Regions from separate parts of the Bacillus sp. Pc3 genome, predicted to be linked through region 2. Evidence: predicted binding sites of a transcription regulator. Region 2 holds the regulator's gene; each other region holds the start of a gene.
What was found. The regulator Rex, encoded in region 2, represses fermentation and respiration genes when NADH is low (regulators of the CRP and FNR family bind a similar motif). The targets are predictions, from matches to a motif close to TTGTGAAATATTTCACAA.
Positions count from the first base shown of each region.

Region 1 (3,963 bases), 580 kb from region 2:
GTAATCAGTTTCTCAATGATGAGAACAGATGACGGGTCCAGCGCCGATGTGATTTCATCCAGCAGCAGGATGGACGGCAGTCCGGCGAGAGTTCGCGCTAACGAGAGCTTCTGCCGCTGACCTCCGGATAATTCTTTTGCATTTCGATCCAGAAGCCCGCGCGGAAGGTCTGTAAAATCTGCGAGCTCTTCAGGCGTATAGTGCTGTGCTCCGTGGAGTTTTTCTGCGAGCAGAAGGTTGTCCCGCACCGTTCCCTTGAGGACGGGAGCTGATTGAAATGCAAGGCCCGCGGTTTTTCTGAGCTCTCTGATGTCCCAGCGCCTTATTTCTTTTCCGAATACAAGCACTTCCCCTTCATCAGGTGTATTCATCAGATTGCACAGCGACAGCAATGTGCTTTTTCCCGCGCCGGAAGGGCCTATCAACGCCGTGATAGAACCTTTTTGAATATGTCCGGTTACACGGCTTAGGACATCAAAGGACGTATTGTTTTGTTCAAAGCGTTTGCCAGCTGACAGAAAAGATATTGCCGGAATTTCTTCTTTCATACAGGAGGACACCTTTCGTAAAAAATCAGGAACCGGTGAGATTGGCTGACGTTTGCTCAGCCGTTTTCTGGTCTGTCTGCCGGGAAGCGAATGTATGCATGACCATTCCCGCAATAATAATGAACAGTCCGGCAAATGAAAGAAGTGACGGAAACGCCGCGGATAAAAAGACGATTTCGCCGATCAGTGCAAAAAGAACCTCTCCGGACTGCGTCGCTTCAACAGCAGCGAGCTTCTGCGGCTCATTCCTCACCATATCGGTGGCGCGGAAAAATAATACTGTTGCGATAACGCCAGAGCTGAGTGCGACGATAAAGGATTGGAATGTCTGTCCCATTGACGGAAGCCCGTCTCTATGCCAGCCGAAAGCGGCGATCAAAAGCCAAAACGGAAGACTTGCGAGCGTCATGCCGAGCACCCGCTGAAACGTATCGAGTTTTCCGCCGTATTGTTCCAGCATTTTGCGGTTGCCGAGCGGATAGGCAAATGCGGCGATGACGACCGGCACCACGCTGAATAGTATCGTGCGGCCGGACAGAGAACCCGCATGCTGAAGCTGAATCAGACCGGCTCCGATCAGGATGATGACGGAAGTAACCAGCGAAATGAGCGGGATCTTTTGTCTGGCGGAAACCGGGCCCGCCGGTGAATTTTTTGTTTCGTAGAAAAACGGCGACAGAAGCACACCCGCGACAATTGTAATCTGCCACGTGCCGGCGATCAGCCAGCCCGGCCCATATGCCGCCGCAAACGTAATCGGGGCATAAAAAAGCACGAACCCGGTAAAACTCCACTTCAGCCAAAAAAACGGTTTTTTTCGGATTTCATGCCAGAGCGGCGCCCATTTTCCTTTCGCATAAACGATCAAAAATAAAAACGGAACCATAAAAAGAAAACGCAGGGAAGAGCTCCACATCCAGCTTCCGCCGGAAAGCTCCATCGCCCTGTTTAAAATAAATGTGACTGCAAAAAACAGAGATGCCAATATTCCGATCACGATGGCTTTCATTAAATCCCTCATTTTGACACATATTTTTTTATACTATACTATTCACCGGCAGGCTTCGCAATGGAATATGAGAAAATAGCGTTTTAACAAATGATGAATGGGAAACAGACATATACGGAGGTGAAAACAATGCAGAAAGAGGATATTCAAGTGCTTTATTTTGAAGATGACGGCCGCATTCCGAATAACCCGAATCTTCCGCTTGTTATTTATAAAGCGGTATTTAATGAAGAAACGGTACAGAAAGCAGAGTCCGTCCTCCGCCGGCACGATTGGTCGAACAGCTGGACGGGCGGAGTATTTCCGTATCACCATTTTCACAGCACCACGCACGAAGTTCTTGTCGCGGTAAAAGGAAACGCGGTTTTGAGGTTCGGCGGGGAACAAGGAGCGGATGCCGTTCTTCAAACGGGGGACGCAGCGGTCATTCCGGCCGGCACCGGACATAAAAAACTGTCGGGCAGTTCTGATTTTACCGTGATCGGGGCTTATCCGGGCGGCCGGCAGTACGATACAAAAACGGAGAAAAATGATAGAACTTCAGAAGAAATCAGCCGTGTCCCGCTCCCGGAATGCGACCCCTTTACGGGAAAAACGGGCCCGCTATTAAAATTGTGGGAAAAATGACAGGGGAAAAGCGGATGGTCTGTAAAAAAATAGCCTAAAAGAAACGTTATTACACCCCCGCCATATAAATAATTTCATAAACGAAACAATTCACGTTCAAATTTTGTTCAAAAAGTGTTATTATATAAGAGTAAATCAAATTGGGGTTTTTTATGTTTGCTATTTTCAGAGAGGAAAAAGAAATTTTGACTTATTCAATTGTTTTTGTTGATATAAAAATAATACTGGATATGGCAAAGTGAAAAACTGGGTAGTAAACATTTATTTTTGTAAATGATTGTGCATGAATTCACAATCTTGCTTTTTCATGCTTTTCTGCATGAAGGGGGAAAGGCTACCCTTTCCAAAAAAATCAGCATACTGCTTATAGTAAAGGAGAATCGGATATGCCAGAAACAATCGATCAAACAAATGCATCTGTCAGCCAAGGCCAACGCGATCTTATTGATCAGCTGCTAAAACCTGAAGTTCAAGAATCACTGACTGTTTTAGTGGATCAGCTTCCAAAACTGACTGAGTTAGTAAATATTTTAACGAAGTCTTATGATTTTGCACAGTCTGTAGCGACAGACGAAGTATTGAAGAGCGATACAGTGGGTGCGCTTACAGAAATTCTTGAGCCGGTGAAAGAAACAGCGAAAGAAGTGGCGGCTACTGCGATCGAAGCAAAAGACCGCGCGGATGCAAGCAATGAAACGATCGGACTTTTCGGCCTGCTGCGCATGCTGAAAGATCCTCAAGCTCAAAAGCTGTTCCGTTTTGCTAACAGCTATCTTGAAATCATGAACGAAAAACAAAAATAATCTCAGATTCAAATTGATATAAAGGACGGAGGATATACGATGTCAAAACATATTGTCATTTTAGGCGCTGGTTACGGCGGAGTTCTTTCTGCTTTAACCGTTCGCAAACATTACAGTAAAGATGAAGCACGCGTAACCGTTGTGAACAAATACCCGACTCACCAAATCATTACGGAACTGCACCGCCTTGCAGCCGGCAACGTGTCTGAACAGGCTGTTGCTATGCCGCTTGAAAAACTTCTGAAAGGAAAAGACGTCGACATTAAAATCGCAGAAGTCAATTCTTTCTCAGTTGATAAGAAAGAAGTTGCCCTTTCTGACGGTTCTAAGCTGACTTATGACGCGCTTGTTGTCGGACTTGGTTCTGTTACGGCTTATTTCGGCATTCCTGGACTCGAAGAAAACAGCATGGTGCTGAAATCTGCGGCTGATGCCAACAAAGTATACAAACACGTGGAAGACCGTGTGCGTGAATACGCTAAAACGAAAAACGAAGCTGATGCAACGATCCTTATCGGCGGCGGCGGCTTAACAGGCGTTGAGCTTGTCGGTGAGCTTGCTGATATCATGCCGAACCTTACGAAAAAATACGGCGTAGATCCGAAAGAAATCAAACTGAAATTAGTAGAAGCAGGTCCGAAAATTCTTCCTGTTCTTCCTGATGACCTTATCGAACGCGCGACAAAAAGTCTTGAAAAACGCGGCGTTGAGTTCTTAACAGGTCTTCCTGTTACAAATGTTGAAGGAAACGTTATTGATCTGAAAGACGGTTCAAAAGTCGTTGCCAACACATTTGTATGGACAGGCGGCGTACAAGGCAACCCGTTAGTCGGCGAATCCGGCCTTGAAGTGAACCGCGGCCGTGCGACGGTTAACGATTTCTTACAATCTACTTCTCATGAAGATGTATTCGTTGTCGGAGACAGCGCTGTATACTTTGCGCCGGACGGCCGTCCGTACCCGCCGACAGCGCAAA
Region 1 covers NZ_CP010406.1:873,891-877,853, reverse strand. Annotated here, with positions in the region: gene SB24_RS03640 (ABC transporter ATP-binding protein) at 1-548, opposite strand, end outside; gene SB24_RS03635 (DMT family transporter) at 574-1,557, opposite strand; gene SB24_RS03630 (cupin domain-containing protein) at 1,687-2,184, shown strand; gene SB24_RS03625 (DUF1641 domain-containing protein) at 2,571-2,987, shown strand; gene SB24_RS03620 (NAD(P)/FAD-dependent oxidoreductase) at 3,027-3,963, shown strand, end outside.
Region 1: a site for Rex is predicted at 2,462-2,479, ahead of SB24_RS03625 (DUF1641 domain-containing protein). Genes of this name have one in related genera too.

Region 2 (3,963 bases):
TCAAGGTGGTTTGTCGGTTCATCAAGGATGAGAAAGTTTGCTTTTTGCAGCATCAGCTTGGCAAGCGCGACTCTTGCTTTCTCACCGCCGCTTAGAGAACGGACAGGTTTCAGGACATCGTCTCCGCTGAACAGGAAGTTGCCGAGGCATGTCCTGATCTCTTTTTCCGGCATGTCCGGATATTCATCCCACAGCTCGTCCAGCACGCGTTTGGACGAGGTCAGTTCAGCCTGCTCCTGATCATAATAGCCGATTGTGACATTGGAACCGTACGTGATCGATCCGGATTCGGGGCTGAGCGTGTTCATAATGGTTTTCAGCAAGGTTGATTTGCCGATTCCGTTCGGTCCGACGAGGGCGGCGCTTTCGCCTCTTGTAATGCCGAAGGTCAGGTTTTTCAAGAGCGGCGGCTGGCCGTCATAGCTGATGGAAACATCCTGTACGCGCAGGACGTCGTTTCCGCTCTGTTTTGTAATGTCAAAACGGAAGGCGGCTGATTTTTCATCACCGAGCGGCTTTGCCATGACGTCCATCCGTTCAAGCTGTTTTCGTCTGCTTTGGGCTCTTTTCGTTGTAGAAGCTCTGGCCAGATTGCGGTCGACAAAATCTTGAAGCTTGGCGATTTCGTCCTGCTGTTTTTCATACAGCTTCAGGTCTTTCTCGTACTGCTCAGCTTTTTGTTCTAAATAGGCGCTGTAGTTGCCGAGATATTTTTTACTTTCTGTCCGTGAGACCTCGTACACTTGGCTGACGACTTTATCAAGAAAGTATCTGTCGTGGGAGACGATCAGAATGGCGCCTGAATATCCCTGTAAATAATGCTCAAGCCATGTAAGCGTATCGATGTCGAGATGGTTCGTCGGTTCATCCAGAATAAGCAGATCAGGCTGGGTCAGCAGCAGTTTTCCGAGCGCAAGTCTTGTTTTCTGGCCGCCGCTCAGGCTTTGCACTTTCACGGAATCGTCAAATTTTCCGAAGCCGAGGCCGTGAAGGATAGATCGGACATCCGCTTCATATTGATAGCCGCCTTTATCCTTGAAATCTTGCTGAAGCCTGTCATAGGTTTTCATCAGCGTCTCAAGATCCGCGGGGGCGGCCGTGGCCATCTTTTCTTCAATAGAGCGCATCTCTTTTTCCATTGCTTTCAGGAAATCAAAAACGCTCAGCAGTTCTTCTTTTATGGTAAGCTGGGATTCCAAGCCTGTGTGCTGGGCAAGGTATCCCATCGTTAATTCTTTCGGTTTGATTAATTCACCCTTTTCATATGAAAGGTGACCTGCGATAATTTTAAGGAGAGTTGATTTGCCGGCTCCGTTTCTGCCTACTATGGCGATGCGATCCCGAGATCTGACTTCAAGCTTTATATTGTTTAAAATAGGATCAGCGCCAAAAGATTTGGATAGCTGATTAATTTGTAAGATCATCATATTATTTCACCTCTGTTATAATAAGTTAAGTGTAGCTTATCAACCTGCTGTCAGCAAACAATACATCAGAATTGGAACATTATAGGATAAGACATCAGGGAGAAAATAGTGTATGATCAGAAGTAAGGAGAGTTTAAATATGAATGGATTTTCTCATTTTAATGAAGAAGGCCGTGCCCGCATGGTGGATATAAGCGATAAATCTTCAACAGTCCGTACTGCCGCTGCGATATCCAGCGTACACATGAAGCATGACGTGTACAGCAGAATCAAAAACCGCGAGATCGGAAAAGGAGACGTGCTGGCTGTCGCACAGGTGGCCGGAATTATGGCCGCAAAGCAGACGTCAGCGATTATCCCGATGTGCCACCCGCTTTCTTTAAGCAGCGTCGACATTTCATTCGGCTGGGAGGAAAAGGATTCCGAAGCCGTTCTTCATATACAGGCTAGCGTAAAAACGAAAGGGAGTACAGGTGTGGAAATGGAAGCGCTAACTTCCGCTTCAGTCTGCGCTTTGACCGTGTATGACATGTGTAAGGCGCTGGATAAAGGAATGGTCATCGGCCCGACCTGCCTCATGGAAAAAACAGGAGGCAAAAACGGTGATTTTAAAAGAGATGCATCTGAGTATAAAGTGGAGGACCAATCATGAACAAGGATCAATCAAAAATTCCACAGGCGACGGCAAAACGGCTGCCGCTTTATTATCGCTTTTTAAAGAATTTACACGCGTCAGGAAAACAGCGCGTTTCATCAGCTGAACTGAGCGACGCGGTAAAAGTCGATTCGGCCACGATCCGCCGGGATTTTTCCTATTTCGGGGCGCTCGGCAAAAAAGGATACGGCTATAATGTGGATTACCTGCTGTCATTTTTCAGAAAAACACTGGATCAGGATGAAACGACGAACGTCATTTTGATCGGTGTCGGGAATTTAGGGACGGCGTTTCTTCACTATAATTTCACAAAAAATAATAACACAAAAATATCTATGGCTTTTGATGTGAATCAGAGTAAAATAGGAACTGAGGTAGGCGGTGTGCCTGTCTTTGATCTTAATGATTTAGAGCTTCACATTAAGGATGAACCCGTGGCGATTCTTACCGTTCCGGCGGTTGCCGCCCAGTCAATCACCGACCGGCTCGTGTCGCTCGGAATCAAGGGAATCCTTAACTTTACGCCGGCCCGTTTGAATGTGCCGGATCACATTCGAATTCATCATATAGATTTAGCTGTAGAGCTTCAATCATTGGTTTATTTCTTGAAGCATTATTCTGTTTTGGAAGAAATTGAATAGCGAAAGGAGGAGCTGCACATGATCGGTCCTGGAAGCCTGGCGGTTATCGGTGTGGTGGCGGTGATTATTTTCGGTCCGAAGAAGCTTCCCGAATTAGGAAAAGCGGCGGGGGACACGCTTCGTGAATTTAAGAACGCTACTAAGGGATTAGCCGGTGAAGAAGAGGAAAAAAAGAAAGAAGAACAGTAAGATAGGATGACGCGTATGAGAGTGAATCAAATGACGCTTGTGGAGCATATTGCCGAACTTCGGAAACGATTGCTGATTGTGGCGTTATCCTTTACGGTTTTCTTTATTGCCGGCTTTTTTCTGGCAAAACCTATCATTGTGTATCTTCAAAAAGCCGATGAAGTAAAAGAGCTCACCCTTAATGCTTTTAACCTGACGGATCCGCTGTTTATCTTTTTGCAGTTCGCGTTTATCATCGGCATCATTTTGACTTCGCCGATTATTCTCTATCAGATTTGGGCGTTTGTCAGCCCGGGCCTGTATGAGAAGGAGCGCAAAGTAACACTCAGCTATATTCCGATTTCGATCGTGCTGTTTGTCGGCGGTGTGTCGTTTTCTTATTATATTTTATTTCCGCTGGTCGTTGATTTTATGAAGCGGGTCTCGAATGACCTCGATGTCAACCAGGTGATCGGGATCACCGAGTACTTTCATTTTCTGCTGCAGCTGACGATTCCGTTCGGACTGCTGTTTCAGATGCCGGTGCTGATCATGTTTTTAACGAGACTCGGTGTTATCACGCCGATGTTTTTATCGAAGATCAGGAAGTACGCGTATTTTGTGCTGCTTGTGATCGCCGCGATGATTGCGCCGCCTGAGCTGCTGTCTCACTTGATGATTACCATTCCGCTTTGCATTTTATATGAGATCAGCATTCTTATCTCAAAAGCGGCGTATCGGAAAAGGCAGACCAGCAGTGAATCCGATCAGGACGTATCAGCATAAAAAAAGCCATTTCTCAATGATGAGAAATGGCTTTTCTTTTATTTTTGATTTTTCTTCACTTTAAATGAGAAAGCGAACATTTTAAACGAGATGCTGATATTATAAGCGGCGAAAACCATCAGCAGTATGGAATAAAAAGACCACATGCTTCCCGGAGAGCTTGCGGCCAAATACGTAAAGATACAGCCGACTGCGAAATAAATCAAGCCCCAAGTCATTGGGTTCCTCATACAAACAATCCTCCAATAATTAATTGCATTTGCTCACTATGCTGTTCAATATATTT
Region 2 covers NZ_CP010406.1:1,455,876-1,459,838, reverse strand. Annotated here, with positions in the region: gene abc-f (ribosomal protection-like ABC-F family protein) at 1-1,427, opposite strand, end outside; gene moaC (cyclic pyranopterin monophosphate synthase MoaC) at 1,567-2,079, shown strand; gene SB24_RS06655 (redox-sensing transcriptional repressor Rex) at 2,076-2,723, shown strand; gene SB24_RS06650 (twin-arginine translocase TatA/TatE family subunit) at 2,742-2,912, shown strand; gene tatC (twin-arginine translocase subunit TatC) at 2,919-3,677, shown strand; gene SB24_RS06640 (YdiK family protein) at 3,716-3,907, opposite strand; gene SB24_RS06635 (CPBP family intramembrane glutamic endopeptidase) at 3,904-3,963, opposite strand, start outside.

Region 3 (3,963 bases), 810 kb from region 2:
CAGCAGCGACGTGAAATGAAGGACTCTAAGCGTTTATTTGATCAAATGTTCGGGCAGCGGACGACTATGATCAGCTACCCTGTCGGACGATATAATAAGGAAACATTAAAAGCCGCCGCCTCGTCAGGCTACCGTATGGCGGTCACGACGGAGCCGGGAGCGGCGTCAAGAGATCAGGGGCTTTACGGGCTTCACCGCGTCCGTGTGTCGCCGGGCATGTCCGGCGCTGCATTCGGCTCTTATATTCAAAATGTGATGAAATAACAGAGCCTCCGCATATGCGGAGGCTTTTTTCAGTTTAATAGAATTGATGAAGCAGCAGAAGGGTGACGCTTACGGTAATCGCTCCGCCGATTCTGGTCGACACTTGGGCGAACGGCATAAGCTCAAGCCGTTCAGCGGCGCTCAAGATCGCGACGTCGCCGGTGCCGCCCTGGCCGGAATGGCAGGCATTAATAACCGCCGTCTCAATCGGGTACAGATTCAGCCATTTTCCGGTCAGAAAACCGACGGCCATCATCGTGACGACGATTGATAAAATGGTAATGATGTTGCTGATCGTAAACGCCGCAATCAGCTTGTCCCACGGTGTCATTGAAACGCCGATCGCAAATAAGAGCGGATAGGTCACGGCTGTCGAGAAAAAGCGCGAGACGCCGAAGGCTCCGTTTTCAATCGAAGCCGGCGCCAGCCTGAACAGCTTAATGAGAACGGCAAGGACGAGCATCACGACAGGAGCCGGAAGCTGAAAGAAATCATGCGCCAGCATGCCGACCAAATAGAGGGAAACCGCTAAAATACCGCCTGAAGCGAAAAAGGACAAATCAAACGTTTTATCATCAGCCGGCTGTTCCAATGCGGGAGCGGAATGATCAGACTTATCAACCTTCCCGTTGCCCGTCCATTCCGGTTTGCGTTTCCCGATGACATTCAGCAAACCCGATAACATAATGGCGCACAGGCTGCCGAGCATGATGGACGGCAGCACAAGCGCAAAGGCGTCTCCCTGGGACATCGGCATAATATCGGAGTAGCCGATGGATAAAGGAATCGCGCCTTCACCGACACCCCCCGCCATAATCGGAACGACGATATAAAGCAGCGTGTGCTGAAAGCCGAGCCCGAGCAGCGTCCCGACGCATAAGCCGACGACGGCGGCCGCGATAGAGCCGGCGATCAGCGGAATAAAAATCTTAACGAAAGCTTTGACGAGCGTCTCTCTTTTCATCCCGAGAATACTGCCGACGACGATACCGGCAATAAATAGATAGAGAAAGTTGGAGCTTTCCGTGAATTCTGTTGTTGAAGTAATAATGTCTTTCGGAAGCAGGTGGTAGTAGACGACAGCGGATGGAATAAAGGTTGCGAGAATCGCAGGGCCGCCGATGGACCGCACGATCGGAATGGATTTTCCGATCTGGCCGAAGGTAAATCCGAAAAAACTCATGACGGCAATTGATGTCAGAATGTCGCTTTTTACATCACGGCTCATGACAAACACCGTAATAAGCAAGAAAAGCAGGATATAGATAGGAAGAGGAATAATGCCGATTCTTATATTCATTGCTCTGGCAAACCAGTTATCAGTCCGTTCCTGTTTTTGGATTGAATCCGTTTGCAATTTTGGTTGAAGTTCTCCCATGCTTGTTCCCCCAGTCGTTATGTAGTGAAAAAATATCCCCATTTAAAGTATACTAAAAAATTTAAATTGTTCATATATTATGAATTTACTAGAGGACATGCTTTCTTCACATTTTCTTTCTCAAAATGGCGATTTGGCGGGCTTTTTCACCGAGAAAAGCATTTTGTTCGCCACACGAATAAAAAAGAGGTACGATATCAAAGGGACAAATATCCTAGGTGCTGACATAAAATCTCTACAAATCCGACAATAATCAGTCACAATTTCAGCCTGATTTTAGGTATATTGATCTTTTTTTTTGGGCTGAATCGTTGTAAAGTAATGATATTGAATCATTTCTATGACAGCCGCTGTCCCCCAGGGTGTACAGGCTGATATTTCAATAGTTTTGACGAATTTGTGAAACGTTGAGCAAATATATCATTTTTTGTGAAATACCGAGCAAGAATTCCACTATGTTTGTGAAATGTTGAGCAATTTACCAGATTGGAGGAAAAACATCATGAGTGAGTTGGTATTAGCCCGCATTCAATTTGCATCTACAACATTGTTTCACTTCTTGTTTGTGCCTATGTCTATCGGGCTTGTGTTTATGGTTGCTTTGATGGAGACGCTTTATGTTGTCAAAAAACAAGAGACCTATCTCAAAATGGCTAAATTTTGGGGGCATCTCTTTTTAATTAACTTTGCTGTCGGCGTCGTCACAGGGATTCTTCAGGAATTCCAGTTCGGATTGAACTGGTCTGATTATTCCCGTTTTGTCGGGGACGTATTTGGGGCTCCGCTTGCGATTGAAGCGCTTTTGGCGTTTTTTATGGAGTCTATTTTTATCGGATTATGGATTTTCGGCTGGGACCGTTTATCTAAAAAAGTGCATTTGCTTTGCATTTGGCTTGTATCCTTCGGAACGATTATGTCATCTTTCTGGATTTTGACGGCAAACTCATTCATGCAGGAGCCGGTCGGCTTTACGATTAAAAACGGCCGCGCGGAAATGAATGACTTCGGAGCGCTTTTGACAAACCCTCAGCTTTGGGTTGAATTCCCTCACGTCATTTTCGGAGCGCTTGCGACGGGTGCTTTCTTTATCGCCGGTGTCAGCGCATTTAAATTATTGAAGAAAAAAGAAGTGCCTTTCTTCCATAAATCTTTCAAGCTTTCGATGATTGTCGGTCTGATCGCCGGTATCGGCGTTGCGTTCAGCGGACACATGCAGGCTGAGCATTTAATGGAATCGCAGCCGATGAAAATGGCCGCCAGTGAAGCGCTTTGGGATGACAGCGGTGATCCTGCCGCGTGGACGGCTTTTGCGAATATTGATACGAATAAAGAAAAAAACACATCAGAAATTTCAATTCCTTACGCACTCAGCTACTTGGCTTACCAGAAGTTCAGCGGCAGTGTGAAAGGGATGAAAACACTTCAAAAAGAATATGAAAAAACGTACGGAAAAGGCGACTATATCCCGCCTGTTAAAACGACGTTCTGGAGTTTCCGCATTATGGCGGGAGCGGGTGCGCTTATGATTTTTGCCGCGATTGCAGGCTTTATTCTGAACCGCCGCAAAAAGCTTCATACGAGCAAGTGGTATTTACGGGGCATGATCGCACTGATCGCATTCCCGTTCATTGCGAACTCTGCCGGATGGATTATGACTGAAATCGGCCGCCAGCCGTGGACGGTTATGGGGCAAATGACAACCGCACAATCCGTTTCGCCTAACGTAACGACGGGATCTCTGCTGTTTTCAATTATCGGTTTCGGCGTCATGTACTTGATTTTAGGCGCGCTGCTTGTTTTCCTATTCGTTCGTGAAATTAAAAAAGGTGCGGACCATGATGATCACAAGGATGTTCCTGTATCAACGGATCCGTTCAGTCAGGAGGTCTACCATGGGGTCACTTCATGATCTTTGGTTTGTACTCGTTTCAGTTTTGTTTGTCGGATTTTTCTTTTTAGAAGGTTTTGATTTCGGTGTCGGCATTTCGACCCGATTTCTTGGCCATAATGAATTAGAACGCAGAGTGCTGATTAACACCATCGGCCCGTTCTGGGATGCGAATGAGGTATGGCTGCTGACAGGTACGGGAGCGATCTTCGCGGCATTCCCGAACTGGTATGCGACGATGCTGAGCGGATATTATATTCCGTTTATCATCATCCTTCTTGCTTTAATGGGCCGCGGGGTGGCGTTTGAATTCCGCGGAAAAGTGAATCATTTAAAATGGGTCAAAACATGGGACTGGGTGATTTTCTTCGGCAGCCTTATCCCGCCGTTTGTATTCGGCCTGATCTTCACAAGCTTGTTCCGCGGCATGCCG
Region 3 covers NZ_CP010406.1:2,264,860-2,268,822, forward strand. Annotated here, with positions in the region: gene SB24_RS10730 (polysaccharide deacetylase family protein) at 1-264, shown strand, start outside; gene SB24_RS10735 (citrate/malate transporter CimH) at 299-1,642, opposite strand; gene SB24_RS10740 (cytochrome ubiquinol oxidase subunit I) at 2,145-3,551, shown strand; gene cydB (cytochrome d ubiquinol oxidase subunit II) at 3,535-3,963, shown strand, end outside.
Region 3: a site for Rex is predicted at 2,102-2,119, ahead of SB24_RS10740 (cytochrome ubiquinol oxidase subunit I). Genes of this name have one in related genera too.

Region 4 (3,963 bases), 950 kb from region 2:
TCTTCGAAAAATCCAGTCCAAGATCAGGGACCTGCTTCTTCACGGCAAAAAGGGGGCGCTCTATTCCACCCTTATCCGCTTATCAAACAGCTACGGGGTGGAACGAAGTGACGGGATTCTGATTAACATTGTGCTGACAAATCAGGATTTGGCTAAGTTTTGCGCGGCGGCAAGGGAGAGCGTCAACCGCATGCTGGGAGACCTCCGCAAACAAGGGGTTATTTCGATAGACGAAACCGGAAAAATTATTTTGCACAAGCGGGACTATTTACGATGCGAGATCGAGTGTGAAAATTGTCCGCTGGAGATCTGCAATATTGACTGAAAAAAACAAGGGCAGCCGGTGTCCTTGTTTTTCAGCTTGTGATACATATACACATGACGGCGAAAAAGAAGCCGGCATTTACGATTTCCAGAATGCCGATCGTTTTCACCGGCCAGTCTCTTCCGTGAAAAAACCAGGCCCGCAGACTGCTTGGGATAAAAGAGAGAAACGCCCAGCCTGCCCCGAGAAGAGCCGATAAAAAGGGGAGCAAGAGGTGATATCCCCATGACCAGTATGCAAAGGTTCTGTTTTTTCTCTCCCGTATGACCGATTTCACATAAAAAGAACTCCCGACAAAAAATAAAGCGGATTGCAAGAATAGAAACCAGGCCCAGCCGTCAAGGGTTCCCGTTCCCAGCCAGCAGCTCGCAAGCCCGCCTGAACAAAAGAACAAAACACCCGCAATATCATTCGTGAGCGCCCGTTCGTTTTTTCGGCGGGCATAATGCGTATGTATGAGAAACAGCGGCAATAAAAAAACGCCGATCCAGACGAGCTGCGGCTTATGATAGACAGAAATGATCAAAAAGCAGCAGGCCGGAAAACCGTAATACCATATCCACTTTTGATAGGGCTGAAGCTGTTTCTTTTTCAAAGCGAGCGAAACGGGATAAACCGCTAAGTAAAGGAACAGCCAGCCCAGAAAGAGCGGAATATGCCAGAAAACCGGGCCACCCTTGACCATGCCGAGTAAAAATGGAATCAGCAGCATCGCCCATGCGCCGTGCTGCTTCGGAATCATCGCCTTCATCGAAACCCTCCTTTTTATTTCATTATAAGTACATACACTCTCCTGATAAGTGACTTTTATCATACAAGCTGTGAAATACATCACTGCCGCGTGGGCTCAATCGGGCTACACTAAAGCTATCCTTAGCACAGGAGGCTTTCCTATGAATCAGTGTGACTATTTATTATTTCTGAAACAACTTCCTATGTTTAATGAAGTGCCTCTGTCCATTGTCGAAACCTTGCTGAAAAACGGGACGTTTATCCGCGGCTCATCTGGCCAATCTCCATCCTTTCTTCATTCACAATCCGTTTATATTGTATTAAAAGGCAATATCCGTTTTACGGACAGCAGGCTCCCTGAAGGGTCGCAAACCGTTGCGCTGTGGGAAAAAGGCGATGTGTTTCCGATTGATGAAAAAGGCGGGCTCTATTTATCGCCTTTTATCTCAGTCAATGCCTCACCGGATATTCTGGTACTTCATATTCCATATTCCGTATTTAAGAAAATGATGTCTTACGATCCGCGGCTGCAAATGAACTTTTTGGCGATGCTTCAGCAAAATGTCTTCTGTTCCTATCAGTTGTTTTTGCGGTATCTGCATACATCACGGGATGAAAACGCCGAACCCGGTTCTTAAACAGAACCGGTTTTTTTTGATGACGCCGGGCGTCCCCATATCGTTTGAAAATCCTTCCTGCTGCTCTGTGTGAACGTTTTGTGAAAAAAGCAGAGTGTGTGACATAGTTCACAAGGTGATGCGACGTCTCTGTTTATAGTGTACATAGCATCACCTGACTCGGAAGGAGTGAACGATCATGAAGAAAAAGAAAATGAGTCCGTTGCTCAGGAGATTAAACTATTTTTCTCCTATCGAACATCATTCAAATAACCATAGCCAAACGACAAGCGAAGATCGTGATTGGGAGAATGTATACAGAAACAGATGGCAGTACGACAAAGTCGTTCGCTCCACCCACGGCGTCAACTGCACGGGTTCTTGCAGCTGGAATATTTATGTGAAAAACGGAATTGTCACGTGGGAAGGACAAAACTTGAATTATCCATCAACAGGCCCGGATATGCCTGATTTCGAACCGAGAGGCTGCCCGCGGGGGGCCAGTTTTTCATGGTACATTTACAGCCCGCTCCGTGTGAAATATCCATATGTACGCGGTGTGCTGATCAATTTATGGCGGGAAGCATTGCAGGCGCATCAAAATCCGCTGGATGCCTGGAAATCGATCGTTGAAAACCCTGAAAAAGCGAAGTCCTATAAACAGGCAAGAGGGAAAGGCGGCTTTGTCCGCGCGGAATGGCCGGAGGTGCTGAAGCTGATTTCAGCCTCTCTGCTGTATACAGTGATGAAATACGGGCCTGACCGGAATGTCGGTTTTTCTCCGATCCCGGCGATGTCCATGATCAGCCACGCATCAGGTTCGCGATTCATGTCGTTAATCGGCGGCCCAATGCTCAGTTTCTATGACTGGTATGCGGATCTTCCGCCGGCGTCCCCGCAAATTTGGGGCGACCAGACGGACGTTCCGGAGAGCAGTGATTGGTACAATTCAGGCTATATTATCACATGGGGCTCCAACGTTCCGTTAACGAGAACGCCTGATGCGCATTTTCTGGCGGAAGCCCGCTATAAAGGCGCTAAAGTCATTTCGATCAGTCCCGATTTTGCGGAATCCTCAAAGTTCGCAGATGACTGGCTGAGTATCCGCCAGGGGACTGACGGGGCGCTTGCGATGGCGATGGGTCACGTCATTTTGCAGGAATTTTACGTGAACCAAGAAACTGAACGTTTTATTGAGTACGCGAAGCAATACACCGATTTTCCATTCTTCGTCACTCTTTCAAAAGAGAACGGCGTGTATACAGCGGGACGGTTTCTGCATGCAAAAGACATCGGGCGGCAGACAAAAAATGATCAGTGGAAGCCGGCGGTCTGGAATGAACAGACAGGTGCGTTTGCCATACCGCAAGGCACAATGGGCTCCCGCTGGGACGGGCAGCAGAAATGGAATCTGCACATGATCGACGAAGACACCAGGGAACAGATTGAGCCCCGTCTCTCAGTGCTCGGAATAGAGGACGAAATCGGCTCAGTGCGCATTCCGTATTTTTCAGATGACGGAAACAAAGTGCTTGAGCGGGATCTTCCTATTAAAAAACTGGACCTGAACGGTGAAGAGACGTACGTCACGACCGTGTTTGACTTGATATTGGCCAACTACGGCGTGAACCGGGGCATCGGCGGACAATCAGCCGCATCCTATGATGATCCCCGTCCGTTCACACCTGCCTGGCAGGAACAGATTACGGGAATTAAAAGAGAAGCCGTTATTCAGATTGCCAGGGAGTTTGCCCAAAATGCGATCGACACAGACGGCAGATCCATGATTATCGTAGGGGCTGGCATTAACCACTGGTTCAACTCCGACACGATTTACCGTGCGGTGTTAAATCTTGTTTTACTCGTAGGCGCCCAAGGTGTAAACGGCGGAGGCTGGGCCCATTACGTGGGGCAGGAAAAACTCCGTCCGGCTGAAGGGTGGCAGACGATTGCAACCGCAAAGGACTGGGAAGGCGTGCCTAAGCTGCAAAACGGCACCTCGTTTTTCTACTTTGCGACAGACCAGTGGCGTTATGAAGACCAGCCGATCAGTGACTTGGCTTCACCGATCGCCGCGTCATCCCGCTACAAGCATCACGCCGATTACAATGTGCTGGCGGCGCGATTAGGGTGGCTTCCGTCTTACCCGACATTCAATCAAAACGGCATTGATCTGTACAAAGAAGCTGAGAAAGCGGGGGCGGCGACACCTGAAGACGTAGGTGCGTACGTGGCCTCACGGCTTCAAGAAAAAAAACTGAAATTCGCGATTGAAGACCCTGACAATGA
Region 4 covers NZ_CP010406.1:2,407,062-2,411,024, forward strand. Annotated here, with positions in the region: gene SB24_RS11470 (fumarate/nitrate reduction transcriptional regulator Fnr) at 1-325, shown strand, start outside; gene SB24_RS11475 (YwiC-like family protein) at 357-1,076, opposite strand; gene SB24_RS11480 (cyclic nucleotide-binding domain-containing protein) at 1,219-1,695, shown strand; gene SB24_RS11485 (nitrate reductase subunit alpha) at 1,874-3,963, shown strand, end outside.
Region 4: a site for Rex is predicted at 1,792-1,809, ahead of SB24_RS11485 (nitrate reductase subunit alpha). Genes of this name have one in related genera too.